One region of the Halobacillus naozhouensis genome, then DNA from elsewhere that is predicted to be linked to it. Evidence: predicted binding sites of a transcription regulator. Region 1 holds the regulator's gene; each other region holds the start of a gene.
The links. Region 1 encodes Rex, which represses fermentation and respiration genes when NADH is low (regulators of the CRP and FNR family bind a similar motif). Its sites were predicted from a motif close to TTGTGAAATATTTCACAA; they were not measured.
Positions count from the first base shown of each region.

Region 2: the regulator Rex is predicted to act here: its motif matches at 5,877-5,894, upstream of P9989_RS09565 (cytochrome ubiquinol oxidase subunit I).
Region 3: the regulator Rex is predicted to act here: its motif matches at 4,723-4,740, upstream of cydD (thiol reductant ABC exporter subunit CydD).

Region 1 is NZ_CP121671.1:435,512-442,174, reverse strand. Features, by position in the region: gene P9989_RS02495 (CPBP family intramembrane glutamic endopeptidase) at 1-587, shown strand, start outside; gene P9989_RS02490 (YdiK family protein) at 588-785, shown strand; gene P9989_RS02485 (MDR family MFS transporter) at 866-2,278, opposite strand; gene P9989_RS02480 (hypothetical protein) at 2,430-2,615, shown strand; gene P9989_RS02475 (redox-sensing transcriptional repressor Rex) at 2,690-3,334, opposite strand; gene moaC (cyclic pyranopterin monophosphate synthase MoaC) at 3,339-3,833, opposite strand; gene abc-f (ribosomal protection-like ABC-F family protein) at 3,989-5,923, shown strand; gene tsaD (tRNA (adenosine(37)-N6)-threonylcarbamoyltransferase complex transferase subunit TsaD) at 6,249-6,663, opposite strand, start outside.
Region 2 is NZ_CP121671.1:1,809,528-1,816,190, reverse strand. Features, by position in the region: gene rnjA (ribonuclease J1) at 1-787, shown strand, start outside; gene P9989_RS09580 (pyruvate oxidase) at 836-2,557, opposite strand; gene P9989_RS09575 (potassium channel family protein) at 2,654-3,319, opposite strand; gene P9989_RS09570 (cytochrome d ubiquinol oxidase subunit II) at 3,420-4,433, opposite strand; gene P9989_RS09565 (cytochrome ubiquinol oxidase subunit I) at 4,430-5,782, opposite strand; gene P9989_RS09560 (ABC transporter ATP-binding protein) at 6,084-6,663, opposite strand, start outside.
Region 3 is NZ_CP121671.1:219,662-226,324, reverse strand. Features, by position in the region: gene P9989_RS01335 (threonine synthase) at 1-1,123, shown strand, start outside; gene cydC (thiol reductant ABC exporter subunit CydC) at 1,238-2,962, opposite strand; gene cydD (thiol reductant ABC exporter subunit CydD) at 2,959-4,692, opposite strand; gene motA (flagellar motor stator protein MotA) at 5,039-5,851, shown strand; gene motB (flagellar motor protein MotB) at 5,829-6,596, shown strand.

The sequences.
Region 1 (6,663 bases):
TGTTCAGCTTTACGATCGCCACCATCATCATGCTGGGTTTATTAAAGAAAGATATGAAACAGGCTTCCTTACGGGAAGATCGATCTGGTCCTGGAAAGATTGTGCTTTGGTCGATTCTAGGTGTATTTCTTGCCTTATTTTCTCAAGGAATAGCCGCCCTGATAGAAACGGAAATCTTCGGGGTTCCGGCTGGGTCCGAAAATACGATGAATTTAATGGAGATCGCAAGGAAGTCTCCATTGTTTATTCTTCTGCCTGTTGTATTTGCTCCTATTACAGAGGAAATTATCTTTCGTAAAGTCATCTTTGGTTCTATTTACAAAAGGTCTAACTTTTTTGTTGCTGTTCTAGTATCAGCGCTCATATTTGGGGCGTTCCACTTTGACTTTAAGCATATGCTTGTCTATTTCTCCATGGGCGTTGTGTTTGCCTTCTTGTACATCAAAACAAAGAGCATTATTACACCCATAATTGCTCACATGGCGATGAATTCTTTCGTTGTGTTTACTCAATTCTTTATTTCCGAAGAAGAAATTCGCCGTATGCAGGAACAGTTGCAGACGATTCTGTTTGGAGGGCTAATGTAGATGAGGATGTCACCGATATTTATGGCTCTTCTTTACTTTGCGATGGGGGTGGCTTTCACCTATATTGCCGCCCACTCTGCGGAAGAGAGTTTATGGAATTTCAGAACTTTACTTCCTGCCCTCATTGCCACTTTTAATTTCGCGGTCACGATTCGTTTAATAATCACCTACATGAAAATAAAAAAAGCTAATAAGTAATTCCTAAATCCTGAATCATTTAGTGGAGAACTAAGAAGAACTGCTTAAAGAGTATCCTGCTCTTCAAGCGGTTCTTTTTATTAAACTCTTTCTGTTTGTTGATCATTCTGCACTCCTTTTAAAATAAAGGAAAAAGGAATTGCGAGAGTAAGCACGCCAGCAGAGACGAGGAACGCTTCATTCAATGTCTGCAATGTGGCAGCCTGCATCCCAACGTCCGGAGCAGCTGCAATTTGTGCCCGCCTCACTTCATAATAAATCGAAAAGAAAACAATGCTGAGTGACGAGGAAATTTGCCTGATGATATTGTTCATAGCAGATCCTTGCGCGACGAGACTTTCAGGAATTGCATTCATTCCTGACGTTGTAGCAGGCATGTTCCCCATTCCCATTCCTAATCCGCGAATCGTATTAAGGACGAGGATCAGCCAATATGGTGTGGAGAGCTGCAGCATCCCAAGTCCAAACGTAGCTCCAGCCATGATGGCCAGCCCGGGTGGCACGACATATTTAGGACCTTTTTTATCAAGCAGGCGTCCTCCAATGGACATGAAAATACCACTTGCCACTGCAGCCGGGAGAAACAAGAGTCCTGTCATGACTTCCGATAAACCGTACACATTTTGGATAAGCAACGGCAATAAGAATATTCCTGAGAATAGCCCGATGGAAGCAGAGGAGGTGACAACAATCGAAAACGTATAAGTCGGGACTTTAAACACTGATAGGTTAAGCAATGGATCCTGTTGACGATTTTCGTAATAAACGAATCCAACTAGTGCTGCCAGTCCACTGGCTATCAGGGCTATATTTAAGGGATCTCCTAATGTCTCAATGCTGCGTCCTCTTCCTAATGCATACAAAATTGATCCGATTCCAACTGTTATGATAATAAATCCAATATAGTCAAATCGCTTTTCCGGATTGGTTTCGGTCGGTTCAAGAAACTTCATAGACAAAACAAGCCCTATCAGACCAAATGGAATGTTAAAGACAAATAACCAGGGCCAGTCCAGGAACTGAATAATAAAACCGCCGACTGTCGGTCCAATTGCCGGGGCAACCATGGCTGCTACCCCATACACTCCAACTGCCAGCCCTCTCTCCTGGCGGGGAAATGAATTAAAAATCAGGGCCATCGCAATGGGCATCATTAAACCGCCAGCCATTCCCTGGATAGCCCGCGAGAAAATGATCATGCCTAGTGATTGCGAGAATACCCCACATAAAGATCCCACAATAAAGATGCATAACCCCGTTATATACACTTTCTTTTTTCCAAAACGATCTCCAAAGTATCCCGTTAACGGCATGGTCATTCCCATTGACACCATGAAAATCGTCAGGATCCACCCGACGGACACTGCATTGGAGTCAAAAATTTCTATGAACCTTGGCAGTGTGGGATTAAGCATACTGTTGTTTAAAATAACTGTAAATGTTCCAAAGAGAACAGAAACGACGACCAGCCATTTGTGAGACAATTTCTTCATTCTTTCCCCTCCCTTCTTATTTAGACATACGAACTATTCAGTTTATACCCATTCCTTATAGGCATTAACCTCATTAATGAAATAGGAGAAAGATGGGTTCAATCACATAAATGAGTAGTGTTCATATACTATCCAAAAAGGAGGGGATACCATGTATCAATTGGCTTTGCTTTACCTGGCCTGCATTCTAGCAGGTTTCGCCTTAGCAAACTTACCAACCTCATCTGTGATTACCGCTGGAATCGTCAGCTTTTTTAATATTATCGGCGGAATTGCTATTATCGTCTTCGCATTGGCGTTGCTGTACCTTGGTGTCAAAGCTCTCATAAATAAGTAATTCTCAAGTATAAAGAGACCGCCTCCATAAGAGCGGTCTCTATATTTTGATAAATAGAACCTTACCGTACGATCCTACTCTTCTTCTTTTAAAGGGTAATGCTTTAGAAAATACACAAGTGCCTGCAGTTCAATGGCCAGGTCAATATGATGAACCCGGACGCTTGTGGGTACTGTAATCCGAGCCGGTGTAAAGTTCAGCACGCCTGATATTCCCGCTTCCACCAATCTATCGGCAATTCCCTGCGCTGCTGAGGCAGGGACTGTTAAAATCGCAACATCTATCTCCTTCATATATTGTTCTAAGTCATCAATGTGCTTCACAGGCACGCCGCCAACTTCTTCTCCGATCCTTTCCTGACTTGCATCAAAGGCTATCTCTATTCTAGTGTTATTATTTTTCGTGAAATTATAGTTTAGAAAAGCCGTCCCTAAATTTCCGACTCCTATTAGGGCAACTTTAGTAGTCTCATCCTGGTCCAATGTTTTTCTGAAAAAAGAAAGCAAATATTCTACATTATATCCATAGCCCTTTTTTCCGAGCGCTCCAAAGTAGGAAAAATCCCTGCGGATCGTAGCCGAATCGACTTTTACAGCTTCGCTGAGCTCTTTCGAGGAGACACGCAGCTTTCCCTGGCTGTGCAGATTGTTCAAAAAACGATAATATAACGGCAGTCGCTTCGCCGTCGCCTGTGGAATCTTCGTATGCTCTACATCCATTTCTCTACCTCCTCGATCCGTCTTCTCTTCGGTAATCTCCGCTCTTTCCACCTGTCTTCTCCTCTAGATAAGTAGGACCGATCACCATTCCTTTATCCACAGCTTTACACATGTCATATACCGTTAAAGCTGTGGCCGAAGCTGCGGTTAAAGCTTCCATCTCTACACCGGTGCTTCCTTTCGTTTTCACCTCTGCTTCGATCAGCAATTGATATCCATCCTTCACTTGCCAGTCAAATCGAACGTCAATCCCTTTTAACGAAAGCGGATGACACATCGGGATCCAATCCGGCGTCTTTTTCGCTGCCATGATGCCGGCAATCTGAGCCACGGCTAATACGTCACCCTTTGCCATCGTTTGGTTTTTTATTTTATGATAAATCGATTCATTCACGTTCACACTTGTCTTAGCTACAGCGGTCCGAACCGTATCATTTTTTTCAGATATATCGACCATTCTGGCGCGTCCCTGGTCATTAAAATGAGTAAATTCAGCCATGTCCAAACTCCTTTTGCCAAATCAGTTAATGAAACAGTACTCTTATTCTACCAAAAAATCAACTCAAAGTCGTTGACGCGTTTGTAAATAGAAGTTCCCCGTCTTGCTACTCTTGACCCATATAAGATACACTTAATCCATTGAGGTGAAACGACATGATTCTCTTGCAATTAAATCAATTAACGAAGCGTTTTGGGGCTGAGTTAATTTTATCGAATATTAAACTGGAAGTACAAATGAATGACCGTATTGCCATTGTTGGCAGAAACGGGTCTGGTAAAAGTACTCTGTTAAAAATGATGGCTGGAGAATTGAGCTATGATTCTGGTGATATTTTCAAGCCTAAAGATGTGACGATGGAGTATTTGGCTCAAAATACTGGACTGGATTCTGAGGAATCGATTTGGAATGAAATGGAGAAAGTATTTGCCCATTTAAAAGGGATCGAAAAAGAATTACGGGACATGGAGGCAGAGATGGCAGATCCGGAGCTGTTCGATAACCATGAGGCCTACCAGAAATTGTTGTCAAGCTATGATGAGCGCCAAGATTATTTTAAACGAGCAGGCGGCTATCACTATGAAGCAGACATAAAAGCTGTGCTAAACGGATTAAACTTCCATGATTTCGATTGGAATACGCCGATCACTTCCTTAAGTGGCGGCCAGAAAACACGGCTGGCTCTTGGAAAACTGTTATTAACGAAACCTGATGTTCTCATCCTAGACGAACCGACTAACCACCTGGATATTGAAACCCTGTCCTGGCTAGAAGGTTATTTGCAAGGGTATGAAGGGGCCGTTGTCATCGTTTCCCATGATCGATATTTTCTAGATAAGATCGTGAACACGGTTTATGAAATTGCCCATCAAGGTTCAAAGAAATACCACGGTAACTACAGTAATTATTTGCAAAAGAAAGAAGCCGATTATGAACTTGAATTGAAGAGTTTTGAGAAACAGCAGTCAGAAATCAAGCGAATGGAAGAGTTTATCCAGAAGAATATTGTGCGTGCCACGACTAGTAAGCGTGCGCAAAGCCGCAGAAAACAGCTTGAAAAAATGGACAAGCTCGAAAAGCCGAAAACAGACCAATCCTCCGCTACCTTTAGCTTTCAAGTGAATAAGAAAAGCGGTAACGATGTATTGAAACTGAATGATCTTTCTTTTCGTTACGACCCTGATTCTCCTATGTTATTTGATCATTTATCGATGAATTTACAGCGAGGAGATTCCGTTGCCTTAGTCGGACCAAATGGTGTCGGAAAAACGACTTTGCTCAAAACCATAATCGGGGAATTAAAAGCAAGTGGTACAATGATGCTTGGGACCAATGTTCAAATTGGTTACTATGATCAGGAACAAACGAATCTGAACTCGAAGAAGACTGTATTGAACGAGCTATGGGATGATTATCCTTTGAAAAATGAAAAAGATATCAGGACGATACTCGGCAATTTCCTGTTCTCCGGAGATGATGTGCTGAAGCCGGTTTCTGCTTTAAGCGGTGGAGAAAAAGCGCGTTTATCATTGGCTAAGCTCATGATGCAAGAAGCTAATTTCCTCATCCTTGATGAGCCGACGAACCACTTGGACCTTGATAGTAAAGAAGTTCTGGAGTCGGCTCTTATTGATTATCCAGGGACGCTGCTGTTCGTTTCACACGACCGTTATTTTATAAACAAAATAGCTACTCAAGTTGTTGAAATGCATCCGAAAGAAACACGGACATTCCTCGGTGATTATGATTACTATGTTCAGAAGAAACAAGAGGAACTGGAACTCCAGCAGCTCGAGGAAGCAGAAGCGGCCCAGCAAGCCACAGGGGATTCTGGAGAAGCGCAAATTAAAAATAGCTTTCAACAGGATAAAGCCAATAAGCGAGAAGAGCGAAAACGCCAACGTAGAATTACTGAAATTGAACAACAAATTGAAGAAGTTGAGATTAAAATTGAGGAAATCGAATCCTTATTGTGCGATCCCGAGATCTATCAAGATCACGAGAAATCTCTAGAACTTACCGAAAGCAATCAAAGCTATCAACAACAAATCGAAACCCTCATGGAAGAATGGGAACAACTCCATGAGTAAAACCCACTAATTTCCACCTCAGGTCATCCAGATTATGGATGACCTGAGGTGGTTTTCATTTCCATATTCGATGTATATATGCGCATGAGCTGCTTTTCGTTATCCACAGCTTATTCAGGATTACTCAATTGATATATCAGTTCTCAACAACTTTATTCACACTATCCACAAAAATAACCTTAGTTATCCACATTTTTGATAACGATACCATCTAAATTATATTCTTTCCTGTCCACACTTATCCACTGTATAATTATGCATATGTGTATAACCTCTTAACAAAAATAAACTTTCCTTCAGCTATCCAAAGGAAAGTTTATCATGTCTAATCATCGTCGTTTCGTTGACCGTATCTTTCTAAACTCAAAGCGGGATTTGCATTCAAATCATAACCCGCTCTGTGTCCCTGTTTAAAAGCTACAGCCCCTGCTGCAGCAATCATTGCAGCATTATCCGTACATAAATGTAAAGGAGGAATTAACAGTTCTGTATCAGTTCCCTCGAACTTCTCATGAAGTGCATTTCTCAACCCCTGATTGGCTGCCACACCTCCAGCTACAATGATTTGTTTTACTCCATAATCTATTGCTGCCCGATATGCTTTTGTGGATAACACATCTACGACACTTGCCTGAAAACTTGCAGCTACATCCTCAGGTTTAAGAGTCACTCCTTTTTGCTTGGCATTGTGCAACTTGTTGATAACTGCAGACTTTAATCCACTAAAACTAAAATCATAA
Region 2 (6,663 bases), 1.4 Mb from region 1:
TATTTTATGTACCGGCTCACAGGGTGAACCTATGGCAGCTCTTTCACGAATTGCTAACGGAACTCACCGTCAAATTCAAATTATGCCTGGCGACACGGTCGTGTTCTCCTCTTCCCCAATCCCTGGTAACACGATCAGTGTAGGACGAACCATCAACAAACTTTACCGTGCAGGTGCCGATGTCATTCACGGACCATTAAATGACATCCATACATCCGGACACGGCAGCCAGGAAGAAATGAAACTTATGTTGCGCTTAATCCAGCCTAAATTCTTTATGCCGATTCATGGTGAATATCGGATGCTGAAAGAACATGTGAAGTTAAGTGAAGAATGCGGCATCGATCCAGGCAACTGTTTCGTTATGGACAATGGTGATGTCCTTGCACTTGGCAAAGATGAAGCTATGATCGCAGGTAAAATCCCGTCCGGATCCGTTTATGTAGACGGAAGCGGAATCGGCGATATTGGCAATATTGTCTTGCGTGACCGCCGTATCCTTTCCGAAGAAGGACTCGTTATTGTCGTCGTAAGCATCAACATGAAAGAATTCAAGATCGCTTCTGGTCCTGACATTATCTCTCGCGGGTTTGTCTACATGAGAGAATCAGAAGACCTGATTAAAGAAGCGCAAAAACTTGTAAGTACACATGTAGAAAAAGTCATGGACCGCCGCACTACGCAGTGGTCTGAGATAAAGAATGAAATCACTGACACGATTGCACCATTCTTATTTGAGAAAACGAAACGCCGCCCAATGATCCTTCCGATTATTATGGAAGTCTGATCACACAAAAAAAAGTCCGCTAACTAGGTTAGCGGACCTTTTTTGTATTTATTTTAAACGTTCCCAGGATTTACTCATGTCAGGCAAGTCCATCTCACCTGTCTCAAAGAAATGCTTAATAATATATTTAGAAAAGTTGACAGCTGATACATAGTCGATATGACCTGGCAGTGGAGCTTGTTCTTCGATCACCACATCAATAATCGCTGGTTTATCTGATAAAAAAGCTTGTTCCATACGGGTTGATAAATCTTCATAAGACTCAATCCGATAGCCTTCCCCACCGCAGGCTTCCGCGAATTTAGCAAAATCAACCTCACCAAGCGATGTTTCAAACGTTTCGTGGCCCATTTGGGCTTGTTCATATTTGATCATCGCAATCTTACTGTTGTTAAGGACCACCATTTTAACCGGCAAGTCATATTTGACAGCCGTTACAAAATCCTGCATCCCCATAGAAAAACCTCCATCACCACAAATCCCAATCACCTGGCGATCAGGGTAGGCAATTTGGGCGGCAATCGCTCCAGGCAACCCCACTCCCATTGTTGCAAGCCAGCCTGAAATCAGAAATTTTTGATCAACTAATGGCAGGAACCGCGATGCCCACACGGTTACACTCCCCACATCCGTCGACACGATGGCTTGTGACTTCATATGTTTTTCCAATTCAAACATCACTTGAGGTGCGTGGAGTGGATCTTCTTCTGAACGCTTTTCTTTTTGCAAGGAAACTCTCCACTGATTCATCATGTCCTGATACCTTTCAAGGTTCGGATTCTCACTTCGTGGAGAGATCAATTTAGTGAGGCCGCTGAGTGTCTGTTTAGCGTCCCCTGCTATTCCGAGCTCGATCGGATAATATTTACCCAAATGTTCAGGTTCATTATCAATTTGGATCGCCTGCACATGGTCTGGCAGAAAATCGCGATAAGGAAACTGTGTACCGATTAATAGCAGCAGATCACATTCTTTGATCGCTTTATACGCTGGTTTCGTGCCAATTTGTCCATGGTGGCCTAAGCAGTAAGGGTGATTGTCGGGAATTACTCCCTTAGCAAGTAAGCTAAGAACGATGGGCGCTTTAATTGTTTCAGCAAAATCGATAAGTTCGGTTTGAGAATCACTCGTTCCCTTTCCGGCAAGTATGACCGGATTTTCGGCCTTCTCAATCAATTGCCGAGCCTCTTTAAGCTGCTCATCCCTCGGGGTAATCGTCGGCTTATAATAGGCTTGTGCGGTCAGCCTTTCTTCGTCCTTTTGCTTAACAGAGAAAAGATCATCAGGCACCACTAAAACCGCTACCCCTTTTTTGGCATAAGCTTCACGGATAGCCTGGTTTAATAAATCAGGCAGCTGGCTTTCGGTCTCAGCGCGTTCATTGTAAACAGCGACATCATCAAACAAACGTTCCAGATTAACCTCCTGAAAGGCTCCCGTTCCAACTGCTTCACTGCTTACCTGCCCGACTATGGCCAGAACAGGAGCCCCATCACCTTTGGCGTCGTATAAGCCATTCAGGAGATGAATCCCGCCTGGTCCGGCAATCGACAAACAAACTCCCAGTTTACCTGTCAATTTCGCATAGGCGGCAGCCGCAAGCGCACCTGTCTCTTCATGCCGTACTTGAAAGAATTTGATACGCTCTTGTTCTTTCCTTAGATCATCTATGAATTCGTTAATCGAATCACCAGGAAGACCATATACATGATTAACTCCCCAGTCTATAAGTTGATCTGCTAATATTGTTCCTGTTCGTTGAGTAGACATATTCTATCATCCTTTCCAAGTTAGCCTATACCTCCTCTTTATCCTAAATTACCAACAGATAAACCAAAGACACCCCGCTGGCCAGGGTGCCTTTCCTCAATTTTCCACAACTAAATTTTTCTCAAATCGACTAATATCCTTATCGGCACCTATGACGATTAGCACATCTCTATGCTGAATTTCCTCAGTAGCCATCGGAGAAACAATAACGTCTTTATCCCTCTTAATCGCTACAACGTTACAACCGTATTCGGCACGGATATCCAGGTCAACAAGGGTTTGTCCACTCATTCTTTCACCAGCTTTAACTTCTACCACGCTGTGATCATCAGATAATTCAATATAATCGAGAATGTTATTAGAGATAATGTTATGGGCAATTCGTTTACCCATATCACGCTCTGGGTGAACAACATGGTCTGCCCCGATTTTCCGTAAAATTTTCTCGTGATAATCATTTTGTGCTTTGACGGTAACCGTCGCAATTCCTAGTTCTTTGAGAATTACCGTGGTTAGAATACTGGATAAAATGTTGTCCCCAATCGCTACGATGACATGGTCAAAGTTACCCAACCCTAGCTCTTTTAACACACTTTCATCTGTCGAGTCTGCTATAACAGCGTGTGCGGCAATATCCCTGTATTCATTTACTTTTTCCTCATCCAAGTCTAAGGCTAACACTTCCATGCCTTCATTATTGAGTTCACGGCATATACTGCCGCCGAAGCGGCCCAGCCCTACGACTGCAAAGTCCTTTTTCATGCTTCATCCTCCAACTTTTCAAATCAATGTATCCATATTTTATCACAATTCATCGATAAGAACAGATCGAATTCGTCCTTATAAATTAACGACTCTGGCTCTATTTTTTTCCCTGGACATAATCTGCATCGAATAAAAACATACGCATGAGCATGATTAGAGATGGTATTAACAACAGCAGTCCACCTATAAAAGCAATAATTAAGGTGAGGCCCATTGTTTCATTCGTAGCACCATTCGTAATCGTGACAAATGGTTTGATGATATAAGGTAGATGGGAAGCCCCATATCCAAAGAAAGCAAAGAAAAACTGGAACATCACGGCGATGAAGGCCCAACCATAATACTTCCCTTGATAGATGAGAAATAAGCCGATCATAAAGAATGCAACCGAAAGCCCGAACACCCACCAAAGCTCAATGGCTTTTTGGAAATGAGCGAAGTTATGCTGACTTAATGCGATGAACGTTGTTAAGCTGGCAATAATCGTTGGTGAACTCCAGAACAGTGCATATTTGCGAACGATAGCAAGGGCTGGGTCATCATCGGCCCGATGTGCATAATAGGTAAGAAATGTCGAGCTGATATATAGTACCGATACAATCGCAAGCAGCACCACACTCCAGGAGTACGGACTGGTCAGCAATTTGCCAATCATCAAGTGAACTCCATTTGCTGTTTCTTCGATAAATCCTCCTTCTGAGATTGTCATAGCGGTAGCAAGCGAAGCTGGGATCAATAAGCCTGTGGCTCCGTAAAGAAACATATACACATGGTTATCTTTTGATCCATAACTTTCAAATGCATAGAAAGAGCCGCGTATCGCAAGCAGGACGATCGCAATACTTCCCGGTACGAGCAAGGATTGACCGAAGTAGTATGCCGTATCCGGGAAAAATCCGACAAGACCAACGAAGAAAAAGACAAAGAATACGTTGGTCACTTCCCATACTGGTGAAAGGTACCTTGAAATGAGTTTATTAATAATATGGTCCTGCTTCGTCAGCCTGGCATAATAAGCAAAGAATCCGGCACCGAAATCGATAGAAGCAACGATCAAGTATCCGTACAGAAATAACCAGAGGACCGTGATCCCAATATATTCATAACTCATTCTTTGTCACTCTCCTTTACATGAGGGTAGCGACTTTCCAATTCAAGTTCTGCAGGATTGTTCTTAAATATTTTTCTGAGAACAACTAAGCATCCTACTCCTAAGACGATATACAGGGCAAGGAAGAGTAAAAACATTAAACCGACGTGCGGTGACGTGGTGGCCCCTTCAGCCACGGTCATAAATCCTCGTAAAATCCAAGGCTGACGGCCCACTTCAGAAAAAATCCAGCCAAATTCGATGGCGAGCATCGCTAGCGGGCCTACAGCAGCAAGACCTGTTAACAACCATCTATTAAACTCATTCCAGCGTTTCATTTTCCAGAAAACTAAGAAAAGGAACGAGATGCCGACTAAATAGAAACCGATCATCACCATAAAATCAAACATGTAGTGAATCCAAAGCGGCGGCCGTTCATCTTCAGGTGTTTCATTCAAGCCCTCCACGGGAGCATTAAAGTCTCCATGAGCCAGAAAGCTCAAGGCCCCGGGAATCCGTATGGCATTTTCTACTTCATTATTTTCGTTTAACGTACCAAATACAATAAGATCCGCGTTCTTCTCTGTCTCAAAGTGCCATTCGCCGGCGGCTAGTTTTTCGGGCTGGTATTCGGCAAGGTATTTAGCTGAAGAATCCCCGGCCACGGCTGTAGCTACAGCGAAAATAAATGTAGCAGCTACGGTTAGCTTTAAAGCTTTTTTATGATAAATGCTACTCTTACGAACTAACATAATAAACGCGGCTATCGTAGCTAAAATAGCTGCCGATGTTAAATAAGACGAGCTAACCACGTGAGCTACTTTTGTCGGTGTAGCCGGGTTGAACATCGCCGCAAACGGGTCTACCGCGACCAGCTTATCTCCTTCAGTTTCGAACCCCTGTGGGGCGTTCATAAAGGCATTTACCGTTGTAATGAAGAAGGCTGATAAAGTAGATCCGATAACTACCGGAATCGACAGCAGCCAGTGATAAATCGGATTTTTAAAACGATCCCACGTATATAAGTAAGCTCCCAGGAAAATAGCTTCGAAGAAAAAGGCAAAGACCTCCATAAATAATGGAAGGCTGATCACATTTCCTGCTACTTTCATAAAGCTTGGCCATAATAAAGAAAGCTGTAAACCAATCGCTGTTCCGGTTACAACCCCAACAGCAACTGTAATGGTCAGCCCCCTCGTCCACCTTCTCGCTAATAAGGTATAATGTGGATCCTTCTTCTTAATGCCGATCCACTCGGCGATCGAAATCATAATCGGAATTCCGACACCAACAGTTGCAAAGATGACATGAAATCCGAGGGTTAAGAAGGTAAGCAATCGGCTCATCAGGACGCTGTCTTCAAAGAACATACGTGATTTTCCCCCTTACAAATGAATAAGATGTGATTCTTTCTTTAAGTATAAATCGTGTAAACGGTTCCAGTGTGCACGATTGATGAAGATTTTGTGACGAACTTCACAAACTTTCTATTCCACTAAAACTATGACAGGACTCGCGCATATTATGTAGGCGTACTCTTCTATACATTACCCTACTGTGGATCTTACAATCCTAAATGGTGAAGATTTATGAGACTAGCACAAAAAACCCATCAACGCTAATTGGCATTGATGGGTTTTCCATGTTATTCAGGTGGTTTTCTTAAGCAAATCAGATAGCATCAAGCATTTGAAACTGTGCTTTCACTAATTCAAAGTACTCGCCCTTTTGATCCATCAGCTGATCATGGGATCCATGTTCGAGGATCTTGCCGTGCTCGAGTACATAAATCGTATCAGCTTCCCTGATCGTTGACAGTCGGTGAGCAATGATAATAGCAGTTCTGCCTTTCAACAATCGCCTCAAGGCTTCCTGGATTTTCATTTCGGTTTCTGTGTCGATACTCGCGGTCGCTTCATCTAATATTAATATCCTTGGATTGGCGAGAAGCGCTCGTGCAAAGGATAACAGTTGTCGTTCACCGGCTGATAGAATATTACCCCGCTCCTCGACTTCTGTTTCATATCCGTCACTTAATCGCTGGATGAAATCATCTGCTCCAACAACCTTGGCCGCTTCGATCACCTCTTGATCAGAAGCAGTTGGGCGGCCAAACCGAATATTTTCCATAATCGTGCCTGAAAAAATAAACGTGTCTTGCAAAACAACACTGATCTGCTGACGGACACTATCAATCGTTGCATCGCGTAAGTCCGTACCATCGATTTTCACGGCGCCTTTGGTAGGATCA
Region 3 (6,663 bases), 220 kb from region 1:
TGATTTGGATCAACTAGCGAAAGAATGGAAGCCTTCTGATCTGGAGCGAAGAAAACCTGACCTATGGCGTTATCATGAGTTGCTCCCCGTTCAATCAGAAGAGCATGTCACGACGATGGGAGAAGGCATGACTCCACTCCTCCCTATGCCCAATTTAGGGAAACAGATGGACCTGCCAAATCTATTGATGAAAGATGAAGGGATTATCCCTACAGGGGCGTTCAAAGCCAGAGGCGCAGCTGTTGGAATATCAAAAGCTAAAGAACTGGGGGTCGCCGCTCTTGCCATGCCGACGAATGGAAACGCTGGAGCAGCCTGGTCCCTCTATGCTGCTCGAGCTCGTATCAGCTCAACTATTGTAATGCCTGTAGATGCTCCGTCTATTACGAGGAACGAATGTGCTTTGTCCGGGGCAAACCTCTTTCTCGTAAACGGCTTGATCAGTGATGCTGGAAAGATGGTGGCTGAAGCTGTGCAGGAGCATGGACTATATGATGTATCCACATTGAAAGAGCCTTATCGAATTGAAGGGAAAAAGACAATGGGGCTGGAAATAGCAGAACAGCTTAACTGGCAGCTGCCTGACGTGATCCTGTATCCAACAGGAGGCGGTGTCGGATTAATCGGCATCTATAAAGCACTTCAGGAATTACAGGCACTCGGTTGGTTAGAGGGGCAAAATATGCCTCGGCTTGTAGCAGTTCAAGCAGAAGGCTGTGCTCCGATTGTGGATGCCTGGAAACAAGGGAAAACAGAATCTGTATTCTGGGAAAATTCACAGACACAAGCATTCGGCATAAACGTTCCTAAAGCCATCGGAGATTTCCTCATTCTTCATGCCCTTTATGAAACGGATGGATGTGCGATTGCTGTAGAGGAAGAGGCGATCCTTGAAGAACAAAAACAAATCGCTAAACTCGAGGGATCCTTCGTTTGCCCAGAAGGTGCCGCTACATTTTTAGCTGCCCGCAGACTAAGGGAGCAAAACTGGATTAAACAAGACGAGAATGTTGTCGTCCTTAATACGGGAGCTGGGATTAAATACCCTGATACTGCCGAAGTCGATGTTCCCGTCCTTGAACCTGGGGAATCTCTTCCATTAGACTCCTCTTTTGTTAAATAATTAGGAGCAAAGCCACTTGCCCCACGCGATGTTGGGCAAGTGGCTTTGCTATTTGCACATAATTTAGATTAAATGCTCAAAGCACTTATCTTACTAACAATCTAATGTCACCCGCTAAGCCGTAAATACACTTTTCTCGATCTGTTTCATTTGATAGAAGTAACCACGCTTGTCCATTAGTTCATTAAAAGTACCCTTTTCTATAATCTCGCCATGCTCCATCACAACAATTTTATCCATACGCTCAAGTCCTGTTAATCGATGACTTACAAGGATAAGCGTATCATCCTTGGCTGCTTCAAATAAATACTGATAAATGGTGTTTTCCGTAAGCGCATCCACTGATGAGGTAGGTTCATCTAAGACCCATAAGGGATTCGCTTTGAGAAGTGCCCGAGCTATTGCTAACCGCTGCTTTTCGCCACCAGAGAGATTTCCGCCCTTTTCTAAAACTGAATCTGTCAGTTGGACATGATTGAGCTTCACTTTCGCGAGTGCTTCGTCCAGCTGGATATCCGTTAAATCATCGCCTGCAAGCATTAGGTTTTCTCTTATCGTACCGTAGAAAAAGTGATTTTCCTGCAGCACTGCGTTTGTATGACTCCACAGACTTTCTTTATCGAGCAAGTCCAGAGAGGTTCCGCCCAAGTTGACTTTGCCTGTATACCCTGCCTGGATTTTTAATAAAAGCTGCAGCAGTGTGGATTTACCTGATCCGCTTGGTCCAACGATAGCCGTTTTCGATCCTGCTGGTAAGTGCAGGTGAACGTTTTCTAAGGTCGACCTTGCTTCACCAGGAAAGGCAAAGCTTACCTTGTCTATTTCGATGGCCAAAGACTGGTTCCCTTCAAGTTGGATAGAATCTTGATGGTTCTGAGTCTTGCTACTTTGATCACGAACTACTGAAAACAGCCGGCTGGCAGCTCGGCGACTGTCCTCCAAATGAATAGGAAACACGGCCATTGGAGTAACATTTTCAAATACAGTAAGGGATATCATGACAAGCATAGCAAGAAAGATCCCCTCCAGCTGATCCTCGACAACCAAGTAAGCACCTAAGGCCAGTACAACCCAGGAAGCAACGAGAGAGGCCAATGAATTCATTGCTTGGCTTAAGGAAGCATGTATCCCAACCTTTTCCTGTTCTTTAATGTAGCAGTCTGAAGACTCTTTCAGCTGGTTTTCTTTTTCCGCAAGTTTTCGGTATATTTTCAAGTCTCGGAATCCATATAGCAATTCTGTTGTCTCTGTTGATAGACTCCCTCGTTCTTCGCGCAGTTGCCCCTCAATTTTCCGCTGCCGCATAGCGAATAGACAGGGCACAATTAAGGCTGTAACGAGCAACCCGCCAAGAAGAACGAGTGCAATAGACAAGGAGTAAAAAGTCGTAAAAATAATCGTACACAGAAACACTATCAGCAAGACAATAGGAGGGTAAAATACACGCAGAAAGAAGTTTTGCAGACTTTCCACATCCCCTACTATTCTGGCTAACAAATCACCGCTGCGATACTTCTGAAAAATTCCAGGCGCGAGCGGTTCCAATTTTTCGTAAAAGGATACACGTAAATGGCTTAGAATCGTAAAAGTAGCACGATGCGAAACATATCGTTCCACATAGCGGCTTATGGCTCTTATAAACCCTAGTAGTTTGACGAAAGATACGACTAAAACAAGTGTGTACAGCGGGGGAATGAGCGCTGCCTTTGATACCAAATAGCCGCTCGCCCCAAATAGCCCTACGGCTGTTATTCCAGCAAGGAAACCAAACAAAATAGATAGTAAGATGTCTTTTTTCTCTCTTACCACAAGCTTCACTACCATGGAAAGATCCTTCACTTGGCATCACTCCCCTGTTGAACAGAAACCATCTGGCGATATTCCACAATGGATTCGATTAAGTCTTCGTGCGTTCCCTTACCTGCCAATTCTCCCTGATCTAAAAAAAGAATTTGCTCTGCTTGTCTAATGGTGTGCAGCCTATGGGCAACTGTAATGACGGTTGAAGTCCGAGCTAACTCTTTCATGGACTGCTGCATAATTTGTTCTGTACGAAGATCAAGCCCTGTCGTTGGTTCATCAAAGAGAATGACTGCCGGTTGCTTCAGGAAAGCTCTTGCAATCGCAACACGCTGCTGTTCACCTCCGGAAAGCCCCCGCCCCGCTTCACCCACAGGCGTATCCAACCCAGTCTCAAGGGAGTCTAGCAGGTCAGAAAGCCCTGCCTGGCGGGCAGCCTTATCAATGCTGCTGCGTGAAGGGCTCCCTCTACCGCCAATCGCAATATTTTCTGCTATCGAACCGGAAAATAGATACGGATGTTGGGAGATATAACTTAACTGGTCAAACCAGGCCTGTTCTTTATAATTTTCTAAAGGCTGGCCATTCACGATCACTGATCCTTCTTGCGGGTTCATAAGCCCAGCTAGTAAATGGAGTAACGTTGTTTTCCCAGAACCACTTCTCCCGACAATTGCAATCTGCCCGAATGATGGGATTGTCGTGTCAATGTGGTGTAAAGCAAACGAGTCCTGGCCATAACTGAAAGATACATTTTCTAGTTCAATAACAGGTGGTCTCCCTTCGCTATGAAGATCTTGATCCCCCCAGTGTATGGTTACCTCTTGTTCATCCAATTGATCCTGTACTTTCTTCGCTGCCCCTGCACTTCCCCGTCCAGTATGGAAGGCACTTCCGAGATCCTTTAGCCCGGCAAAAAACTCAGGAGCAAGAATCAGAATAAAAAACGCAGTAAAAAAGCTGATATTCTCATAGACAACAAGCTGAATTGCGATTTCAAGTGCAATTAATCCAATACTAAGCATAGAAATGAGTTCCAACATAAAAGAAGAAACAAAAGCAATCTTTAAAACTTCCATGGTAGCCTCACGAAAATCGATGCTGCTCTGACGGATTTTTTGCTTCTGATGAGAAGAGCGTCCAAACAGTTTCAGAGTGGTCAGCCCTTGTAATGTATCGAGGAACTGCCCTGAGAAAGCGGCTAGTTTATCCATCTGCTCCTCAGATTTATCTTTAGTTTTCATCCCGATAATCGCCATAAAAAAAGGGATAAACGGAGCGGTTACTACAATAATCAGTCCTGAATAAAGGTGTTGTGTAAACACAACGAATAAAATTATAACTGGCACAATTGTAGATTGAATGACTTGTGGAATATAACTGCTAAAATACGGGTCCACTTCGTCTACCGAATCCATCAGCACACTTACTTTCTGTCCAGATTGGCCCCGAAGCGATGCTTGAACAGGATTTCTAGAAAACTTAGCTAAAAGTAATTCTCTCAAATTACGTTTAGCTTCAGACGCTATTTTCACACCTGTCCAGCCATTAACGTGGGTAAGAAAGGCACGTCCAACAATGACCAGTAATAACCCGGCTAGTAAGGGTAACACCCCTTTAAATAGCTGCTCTTGCAAATAAACCCGTTCGACAATAGCAACAAAGAAGTAGGCCTGGCCAAGTATCATCACCCCGATTAAGACAGATGAAACGACTAACAGTGCGATCAGATTCTTTTGTCCGAAAGCCATTCGACTTAGATGTTTCATAGTCCTCACTATCTCCCAACTGTTTGTAATTAGTGAAATACTTCACAATGTATCTGGATTCATTATAATAAATTTTCTGCTTGAGTGCTAAGGTTAAGTTATTCCTATCAAAATTCCCCTTGATAGATTGTCTCTTTTTACTTTATAAATGCCACGAACTGAACGATAAAATAAATAGGGGTACTAGTTATAGTTTCCGTCAAAATCAGGTTACATACAAGTACAGATGAATTCAACAGGCAATTAGAGGAGACTGCAGTGTGTTTGGAGTCAATCACTTACCTACTGATAGTTTTCATTCCGTGAAAATTTTATATAAACCACAACATAAGTAAGAGGTGAAGATATGGATAAATCAACAATTATTGGTATTATTTTAAGCATAATCGCAATATCGACAGGAATGGTATTAAAAGGCGTCAGCCTAGTTGCGCTCATCAATCCGGCCGCACTGCTCATTATCTTTCTTGGCACGGCAGCAACTGTATTCATTGCCTTCCCCATGAGTACAATTAAGCGTCTTCCTGCACTTATGAAGATTTTGTTTAAGGAAACAAAGGAACATGACTTTCATAATTTAATTACTCTTTTTACAGAATTAGCTGACTTTACCCGCAAAGAAGGATTGCTTGCGTTAGAACAAAGGATCGATGAACTAGATGATCCGTTTTTAAAATCGGGATTACAATTAACAATTGATGGGCAGACCCCGGAATTCATTCGGGATGTATTAGTAGAAAAAGTAGATGCCATGGAGCATAGACACCAAAAAGGTGCAGCCATTTTCACACAGGCCGGCACTTATGCTCCTACACTGGGAGTACTAGGAGCTGTAATCGGACTTATTGCTGCATTAGGGAATATGGACGATACGGAAGCCCTTGGCCACGCGATTTCAGCAGCATTTATTGCCACGCTTTTCGGGATCTTCTCAGGGTATGTATTATGGCACCCCTTTGCAAACAAGCTGAAGGAAAAATCAAAAAATGAAGTACAGTATAAAGATGTGATCATCGAGGGAGTCCTGTCGATTACAGAGGGAGAATCCCCGCTTGTGGTCAAAGATAAATTAAGTGCCTATTTATCACCGTCCGACCTTGCAAAGCTGAATTCGGAGGCAGATAAGGAGGAAACCAATGAGAAAGAAGAAACAGCGTGAGGAGAATCACACCGATGAATCCTGGCTTTTACCCTATGCTGATATGTTAACGCTGCTTTTAGCATTGTTTATTGTATTATTTGCCTCAAGCGAGATTGATGCGCAGAAGTTCAGAGAGTTTTCTGAGGTATTCCGTAATGAATTTAGTGGTGGACAAGGACCTATGGAACATCAGGAAAGCCCTATTGAACCATTAAGTATAAACAGTGATGAGGAAGAAGAGAAAAAAGAAGCAAAGGAAAAAGAAACAGAAGTAAAAACTCAGACAGAAGAGGCTCAACTGTTACCTTTAAAATCCCTACAAAAAGAAATAGACGGTTATATAGCAAAAAACAAGTTAACCGGTGACCTCACAACCAGCTTATCAGAAAAGGGATTGTTAGTTGTTATTTTAGATAACGTGTTCTTTGACTCGGGAAGTGCAGAAGTTAAAAGCGACGGTACCGAGATTGCTAGAGATATGGCAGAGATTCTTAACACAAAGGAGCCGCATGAAATAGTCATTAGTGGCCATACGGACAACCGCCCTATTAACAACAGTGATTTCCAATCCAACTGGGAGTTGAGCGTAATGCGAGCCGTTAACTTTATGAGTCTGCTATTAAATAATGAAAAGCTGGATCCTCAGCTTTTCAGTGCCAAAGGTTATGGTCAACACAGCCCCGTCGCTCCTAATGATACACAGGAGAATAGAGCAAAAAACAGACGGGTTGAAGTGTTGATTCTTCCTAATTTTGCGCCTTAAAAATAAAATCAGAAAAACTGACTCCTTTTTAGAGGAGAGTCGGTTCTTTCCAAATTCATTCAGGTGA